2 linked regions of the Bosea sp. 685 genome follow. The protein of the gene in region 1 interacts with the protein of each later gene in a pairwise test. Links are inferred from orthologs where the notes say so. Each region holds a gene or a part of one and is shown in the gene's direction. Other genes may lie near its edges.

The links.
Region 2: the proteins of hflK (region 1) and ftsH interact in binary tests that used the Escherichia coli proteins (3 or more experiments, as listed by UniProt). The link is inferred for Bosea sp. 685 from one-to-one orthologs.

The regions. Positions count from the first base shown.
Region 1 is NZ_CP134779.1:1,664,666-1,668,779, forward strand. What follows is about bases 670-3,616. They hold hflK (FtsH protease activity modulator HflK), read left to right. Parts: upstream 670-1,527; coding sequence 1,528-2,706; downstream 2,707-3,616. Other genes in these bases: RMR04_RS09175 (GNAT family N-acetyltransferase), read left to right, coding at 670-856; RMR04_RS09180 (dihydrofolate reductase), read left to right, coding at 861-1,376; RMR04_RS09190 (protease modulator HflC), read left to right, coding at 2,703-3,616. In the rest of the region: RMR04_RS09170 (RidA family protein), read left to right, coding at 1-231; more of RMR04_RS09175, read left to right, coding at 374-669; more of RMR04_RS09190, read left to right, coding at 3,617-3,626; RMR04_RS09195 (DUF2065 domain-containing protein), read left to right, coding at 3,647-3,838; RMR04_RS09200 (Do family serine endopeptidase), read left to right, coding at 4,078-4,114.
Region 2 is NZ_CP134779.1:1,107,562-1,111,605, forward strand. Bases 497-3,373 are described here. They hold ftsH (ATP-dependent zinc metalloprotease FtsH), read left to right. Parts: upstream 497-910; coding sequence 911-2,836; downstream 2,837-3,373. Other genes in these bases: tilS (tRNA lysidine(34) synthetase TilS), read left to right, coding at 497-800; glmM (phosphoglucosamine mutase), read left to right, coding at 3,089-3,373. Also shown: more of tilS, read left to right, coding at 1-496; more of glmM, read left to right, coding at 3,374-4,044. UniProt on the Escherichia coli protein: Acts as a processive, ATP-dependent zinc metallopeptidase for both cytoplasmic and membrane proteins. Plays a role in the quality control of integral membrane proteins.

The DNA.
Region 1 (4,114 bases):
ACGCAAGAGGCTTTCGCCAAGATCGATGCCGCGCTTGCCGAAGTCGGAAGTGGCCGGAGCAAGGTCCTCTCAGCCACGATCTGGCTGAGAACCATGGACGATTACGACGGCATGAATGCGGTGTGGGACGCCTGGATCGACCGAGACAACGCGCCGGCGCGCAGCTGCGGCACCGTCGGCATGGCCGATCCGGACTTTCGCGTCGAGATCATCGTGACCGCTGCCGCCTGAGTGCGGCCTTCTGCATGTCACGTCGGTTCTGCCGGCTGGCGCTTTTCCGGGTTATGCGCGAGACAAATCGTGGCGTGTCGGCTTGCCGATTCTCCTTCATGTTTCCATGAGCGCGGCGGTCGTCGTCGCAGGGCCTCTCGCCATGAGCTTGACCATCCGCCCCGCCCGTCCAGACGAGGCTGGCCTCGTCCTCGGTTTCATCAGGGAACTGGCCGAATACGAGAAGCTGCTGCATGAGGTCGCGGCGACGGAGGCTGACATCGCCTTGGCGCTGTTTGGCCCGAACCCGCGCACATTCTGCGACATCGCGGAGTGGGAGGGCGAGCCGGTCGGCTTCGCGGTCTGGTTCTACACCTATTCCACCTTCTCGGGCCGGCACGGCATCTGGCTGGAGGATCTCTATGTGCGGCCCGGTCAGCGCGGGCGCGGCATCGGCAAGGGGCTGATCGCGAACCTTGCCAGGCGCTGCGTCGAGGAGGGACTGCCGCGCCTGGCCTGGTGGGTGCTGAACTGGAACGAGCCGTCGCGGGTGTTCTATCGCTCGATCGGAGCCGCCGCGCAGGACGAGTGGACGGTGAAGCGGCTCGAAGGCGAGGCTTTGGCGCGGTTGGGGCAGGGGAACTGAGACGATGGCAGCGCTTCCCCTCGTCATTGTCGCAGCCATCGCTGACAACAATGTCATCGGCGACGACAACAAGCTGATCTGGCGATTGAAGACCGATATGCGGCGGTTCCGCCGCCTGACGACGGGTTGCCCTATCATCATGGGGCGCAAGACCTATCTCTCGATCGGCAAGCCGCTGCCGGGACGCGAGACGATCGTGCTGACGCGCGATGCGCATTTCAGCGCAGAGGGCGTGCATGTCGCGCATTCACTTGAAGGAGCGCTCGAGCTCGCCCAGAGCCTGGGCGGCGCGATGGGCGCGCATTCGGTCATCATCGGCGGCGGCACGGAGATCTATGGCCAGGCCCTGCCTTTCGTCGACCGGCTCGAACTGACCTTCGTGCATGCGGCGCCGCAGGGCGATGCGGTTTTCCCGGACTGGAATCGCGCCGCCTTCGAAGGTGTCGCACGCGAAGAGCACCCCCACGGTCCCGATGATGAGCACGCCTTCACCTTCGCGACGTTTCGTCGCCGGCCATGAGCCGGCTTTCCGTTGACGATGAATGGCTTGCGCCGTTGACGAATCCATGTCCCATGCCCAAGTCAGCGCCACGGCCCCGCAAGGGCGCTGACAAATGGCCGGCATTCGCCTATTGCACGGCCTGACACGAGCGTAAGGGAACGGCGCAAGTATGCCTTGGAGCAACCAGAGCGGCGGTAGTGGGAGCGGTGGCGGCGGGGGTGGACCCTGGGGCAATCGCGGTGGAAGCGGCGGCGGTGGCGGCCCTTGGGGCGGCGGCTCGAATGGCGGCGGCAGCGGTGGCGGTTCGCCGCCCGATCTGGAAGAGATCCTGCGGCGCAGCCAGGACCGGCTCAAGAATTTGCTTCCGGGCGGCAATGTCGGCGGGCGCGGCCTGATTCTCGGCGTGCTCGTCCTGGTGCTGGTCTGGCTCGCGACCGGTGTTTATTTCGTGCGCCCCAACGAGGTCGGCCTCAACACCGTCTTCGGCAAATATATCGGCAAGACCGGCGAAGGCGCCAACTGGAACTGGCCCTATCCGATCGGCGGCGTGATCAAGCCCCAGGTGACCAATGTCGTCACCACCGAGGTCGGCTTCCGCACGGTCGAATCGGTGCGCACCTCGCGGCAAACCGACGTGATCGAAGAGAGCCTGATGCTGACCGGCGACGAGAACATCGTTGACGTCGACGTCATCGTGCAGTGGCAGATCGACCCCGTCGCGCCCGAGAACTACGTCTTCAATATCCAGGATCCGCCGGGCACGGTGAAGGCCGTTGCCGAGAGCGCGATGCGCGAAGTCGTCGGCCGCCGCAACATCCAGCCGGTGCTGACCACCGATCGCGGCGCGATCGAGACCGAGGTGCGCCATTTGATGCAGGAGACGTTGGACACCTACAAGGCCGGCGTCCAGATCCGCCTCGTGCAGATGCAGAAGGTCGATCCGCCGCAGCAGGTCATCGATTCGTTCCGCGACGTCCAGGCGGCGCGCGCCGACCAGGAGCGCCTGCGCAACGAAGCGCAGACCTATGCCAACCGCGTCGTGCCGGAAGCGCGCGGCCGTTCGGCACAGCTCGTCCAGTCGGCCGAAGCCTATAAGGACCAGACGGTGGCCGAAGCGCTGGGTCAGGCGAGCCGTTTCAATGCGGTCTATGCGCAGTACAAGAATGCGCCGGCCGTGACCCGCGAGCGCCTCTTCATCGAGACGATGGAGCGCGTGCTTGGCGGCACCGATAAGGTGATCATCGACCAGAAGAATGGTAGCCAGGGCGTCGTGCCCTATCTGCCTCTCAACGAACTCCAGCAGCGGCGCACGGCGCCGGGCGCTCAGCAGGGAGGAGCGGTCCGATGAACGGTTCGATCCTGCGCCTTGGTGCGCTCATCCTCGTCGGCCTCGCCGCGGTCCTGCTCTATGCCGGCACCTTCGTCGTGCAGCAGACGCAATCGGCCATCGTGCTGCAGTTCGGGCGAGTGCGCACCATTGCGACCGCGCCCGGGCTCTACTTCAAGCTGCCGGCGCCGTTCGAGACGGTGACCTTCCTCGACAACCGCATCCTCGATCTGGACTTGCCGTCGCAGGAAATCATCGCCTCGGACCAGAAGCGGCTCGTCGTCGATGCCTTCACGCGCTACCGGATCTCCGACCCGCTGAAGTTCTATCAGGCGGTCAACAGCATCCCGCGCGCCAACTCGCAGCTTGCCTCGATCGTCAACGGCAATGTCCGCAGCGTGTTAGCTGAGGCGAGCTTTACCGCCATGGTCCGTACCGACCGTTCGCGCTTGATGAGCCGTATTCGTGACGATGTGAACCGTGAGGCGGCGCGCTTCGGCATGACCGTCGTCGATGTGCGCCTGCGCCGCGTCGATCTGCCGGCTGCCAACTCGCAAGCCGTGTTCCAGCGCATGCAGACGGAACGTCAGCGCGAGGCGGCCGAAGCCCGTGCGCTCGGTGCCCAGCAGGCGCAGGAGATCAGGGCGCGTGCCGACAGGGATTCGACCGTGATCGTCGCCGAGGCACAGCGCCGTTCGGACGAAGTTCGCGGCGAGGGTGAAGGCGAGCGCAACCGCGTCTTCGCCGAAGCCTTCGGCAAGGATCCGGAGTTCTTCGCGTTCTATCGTTCGATGCAGGCCTATGAGGCCAGCATCAAGCCGGGCGATACGCGCATGGTGCTCTCGCCCGATACCCCGTTCTTCCGCTTCTTCAATGGGCCGCAAGCCCAGCGGGATGCGGGCGCGACGACCACCGTGCCGGCCGCGCCGGCGCGGCCCTGATTCGAACCCGGGCGCCGCGTATGTGGGATTTCATCGCGGCGCTCGGCCTGGTTTTCGCCATCGAGGGCATCCTGTTCGCGGCGGTGCCGAACCTCGCCAAGGATGCTTTGCGCAGCGCAGCCGAGACGCCGGTCGACCGTATGCGGTTGATCGGAATCGGCTCCGCCGTGCTCGGTGTCGTCTTGGTCTGGCTGGTGCGCGGCGGCGTTTAGGTAAGATCTGCTTGCAAGCGGCGGGCGGACCGTCGTTTCAGCATCGGATTGGTGCCCTCGCGTCTGCCGGCCTCTCGCAAGGCTCCTGCGTGGGGCGGGCTTGGCCGTGCGGGATGCCCGATGACGCGATCGTGCACCGCGATTCACGCTGCATCGCGCTTCCGCCGTATTTTCAGGTTCATTACTTCAGCCTATTCTGGCAGGCTGATTGCCTGCCCATTCTTCTCATGAGGACCCTGATGGCATTCAAACAGTCTCCTCTTCGGCTCGCCCGGA
Region 2 (4,044 bases), 560 kb from region 1 along the record:
ATGGGCTCGGTGTTCCTCACGCGCTCCTGCCCTGGCTCGGTCCAAAGCCCGCGACCGGTTTGCAAAATCGGGCGCGAACAGCCCGCTACCATCTGCTCGCCCGCGAGGCCGAGCGGCGCGGCGGCGCGGTGGTCGTCACCGCCCATACGCTGGACGATCAGGCTGAGACGCTGCTGATGCGGATGGCGCATGGCTCGGGACCGGCCGGGCTTGCCGGCATGCGGGCGCGCAGCCGCCGGGACGAAATCACGCTGGCGCGGCCGCTGCTGAGCGTCTCCAAGGCGCGGCTCGTCGCCACGGCCCGGGCACGCGGCCTGTGGTTCGCGGCCGATCCGAGCAATCTCGACCCGCGCTTCGAGCGCGTGCGCTGGCGCATGCTGATGCCGGTGCTGTCGGAGGCCGGCCTCGACGCCGGTCGCCTGGGGACGCTGGCGACGCGGCTGGCGCGCATGGAGAGGGCGTTGGCAAGCCGGGCCGAGGCGCTCTGGCCGGCGATCGTTATGCCCTGCGACGAGGCTGGTGCGGTCAAGCTTGGCTTTACTGCCCTGCTCGACCATCCCGAGGAAATGCTGCTGCGCCTGCTGGCGCGGGCCGTCGATAGCGTCGGCGCCGATGAAGACACCGTGGCGCGGCTGGAGAGGCTCGAAAGCTGCGGTTTTGCGTTGATCGAGGCGGCGCGGGCGCGGTTTGCCTTGACACGGACATTGTCGGGGTGCGTGCTGACGCTTGGTCGCGATGGCGTCCTTTGCGTGCGGCGCGAGCCTGTCCGCAAGCGGGGCGTTCACCCTGCGGCGTCATAAGGTCTGGTCGATTGGCCCGTTTCCCTTGGCAAGGGCGTGTGCCGCACCTAGATTAGCCTAGCAAACCCTTGGCCTCCTCCGGCATTCCGGCAGGCCCGATCGGACTGGTGATGAATCCGAACTTCCGTAATTTCGCCCTTTGGGTGGTGATCTTCCTGCTGGTTCTGGCGCTCGTCACGCTCTTCCAGAGCCCAAGCCAGCGCGCCAGCACCAATGAAATTCCCTATAGCCAGCTGATCAACGAGTCGGAGGCCGGGCGTATCGCCAATGTCGTGGTCGCCGGCCAGGAGATTTCCGGCACCTTCTCGGATGGCCGCAGCTTCGTGACCTACGCGCCTTATGGCGACCCGGCACTGCTCAAGACCTTGGCCCAGAAGGGCGTTCAGGTCTCGGCGCGGGCGCCGTCCGAGGGCACGCCCTGGTTCATGGCGCTGCTGGTGAACTCGCTGCCCTTCGTCATCTTCATCGGCCTGTGGATCTTCATGTCCCGCCAGATGCAGAACGGCGCCGGTCGGGCCATGGGCTTCGGCAAATCCAAGGCGAAGCTCCTGACCGAGGCGCATGGCCGCGTCACCTTCGAGGATGTCGCCGGTATCGACGAGGCCAAGGAAGACCTTCAGGAGATCGTCGAGTTTCTGCGCGATCCGCAGAAGTTTCAGCGGCTCGGCGGGCGCATCCCGCGCGGCGTATTGCTGGTCGGTCCTCCCGGTACCGGCAAGACCTTGACCGCGCGCGCCGTCGCCGGCGAGGCCAATGTGCCGTTCTTCACCATCTCGGGCTCCGACTTCGTCGAGATGTTCGTCGGCGTCGGCGCGAGCCGTGTGCGCGACATGTTCGAGCAGGCCAAGAAGAACTCGCCCTGTATCATCTTCATCGACGAGATCGACGCGGTCGGCCGCCATCGCGGTGCCGGCCTCGGCGGCGGCAATGATGAGCGCGAGCAGACGCTGAATCAGCTCCTCGTCGAGATGGACGGCTTCGAGGCGAATGAGGGCGTCATCATCATCGCCGCCACCAACCGTCCCGACGTGCTCGACCCCGCGCTGCTGCGTCCGGGCCGTTTCGACCGCCAGATCGTCGTGCCGAACCCCGATGTCGCCGGTCGCGAGAAGATCCTGCGCGTCCACGTCCGCAAAGTGCCGCTGGCTCCCGATGTCGATCTCAAGATCCTGGCCCGCGGTACGCCGGGCTTCTCGGGCGCCGACCTGATGAATCTCGTCAACGAGGCGGCTTTGCTCGCGGCGCGTCGCGCCAAGCGGATGGTCACCCATGCCGAGTTCGAGGACGCCAAGGACAAGGTCATGATGGGCGCCGAGCGCAAATCCATGGCGATGTCCGAGGAAGAGAAGAAGCTGACCGCCTATCACGAGGCCGGTCACGCCATCGTCGGGCTTTATGTCCCCGCCGGTATCCCGGTCCATAAGGCGACGATCATCCCGCGCGGCCGTGCGCTCGGCATGGTCAAGTTCCTGCCCGAGGGCGACCGCTACTCGATGAAATTCAAGGAGTTCACCTCGCAGCTCGCGGTCGCCATGGGCGGGCGCGTGGCGGAAGAGATGACCTTCGGCATGGAGAACGTCACCTCGGGCGCGACTGGCGACATCCAGCAGGCGACCAAGATGGCGAAAGCCATGGTCACCCAGATGGGCTACTCCAAGGAACTCGGCATGGTCGCCTATGGCGACAACCAGGAGGAGGTCTTCTTGGGCATGTCGATGGGTCGGACGCAGAGCCTGTCCGAGGCGACCGCGCAGAAGATCGATAGCGAGGTCCGCAAGCTCGTCCATCAGGGCTATCTCGATGCCACCGCGATCCTGACCGAGCACCACGAGCAGTTCGTCGCGGTGGCCGAGGCGCTGCTCGAATTCGAGACGTTGACCGGCGACGAGATCCGCGACCTGATCGCTGGCAAGCGCCCGGTGCGTGAGACCGACGACACGCCGCATGCGCCGCGTGGTTCGGCGGTTCCCAGCGCCGGCCGCGGCCGCAAGCGCGGCGAACCCGACGCCGGGCTGGAGCCGCAGCCGCAGCTCTGAGGCGAAACCTCTCCCGATTGGAAAAGGCGGCCGTATCGGCCGCCTTTTTTCTTGTGAGCCACAGTTTTCTCTTCTCGAGATGAGGCTCTGGTTTCGAGTGTAGCTGCCCGGTCGCAGCCAATGGCAGCGTCTTGCGCCTGCTCCGCCCCGTGGTCGGATAGGATTCGTCACAAATCGTGAGAAGGCGGAAACCAATTCCGGCTATAGAAGGAAGCCGGATCGAGCCTGCGGGCTCGTGTGGACAGAGCAAACATGACACGCAAATATTTCGGAACCGACGGCATTCGCGGGCGCGCCAACGGCGTCATCACGCCCGATCTCGCCCTGAAGGTCGGCCAGGCGACCGGCATTGCCTTTCATCGCGGCGAGCATCGCCACCGCGTCGTCATCGGCAAGGATACGCGGCTCTCGGGCTATATGATCGAATACGCCATGGTCGCGGGCTTCACCTCGGTGGGCATGGATGTGATGCTGCTCGGCCCGATGCCGACGCCGGCTGTCGCGATGCTGACGCGCTCGATGCGTGCCGATCTCGGCGTCATGATCTCGGCTTCGCACAACCCCTATGAGGATAACGGCATCAAGCTGTTCGGCCCCGACGGCCACAAGCTCAATGACGAGGTCGAGGCCGAGATCTCGGCCCTGCTTGATTCCGATCTATCGCCGCGGCTCTCAACCTCGCCGATGCTCGGCCGGGCCAAGCGTATCGAGAGCGCCCATGCCCGCTATATCGAGTTCGCCAAGCGCACCCTGCCGCGCAATATGAGCCTGGAGGGTCTACGGATCGTGGTCGATTGCGCCAATGGCGCCGCCTACAAGGTCGCCCCCGAAGCGCTCTGGGAGCTTGGGGCGGAGGTCATCGCGATCGGCGTCGAGCCGGACGGGCTGAACATCAACAAGGATGTCGGCTCGACCCATCCCGCCGCCTTGATCCAGAAGGTGCGGGAATTGCGCGCCGATGTCGGCATTGCGCTCGACGGTGACGCCGACCGCGTGTTGATCGTCGATGAGCAGGGGCAGGTCGTCGATGGCGACCAACTCATGGCCGTGATCGCGCGCAGTTGGCAGGAGGATGGGCGACTGTCGCAGCCCGGCATCGTCGCGACGGTGATGTCCAATCTCGGCCTGGAGCGTTATCTCGGCGGTCTCGGCCTGTCGCTGGCGCGGACCTCAGTCGGCGACCGCTATGTGCTCGAGCATATGCGCGC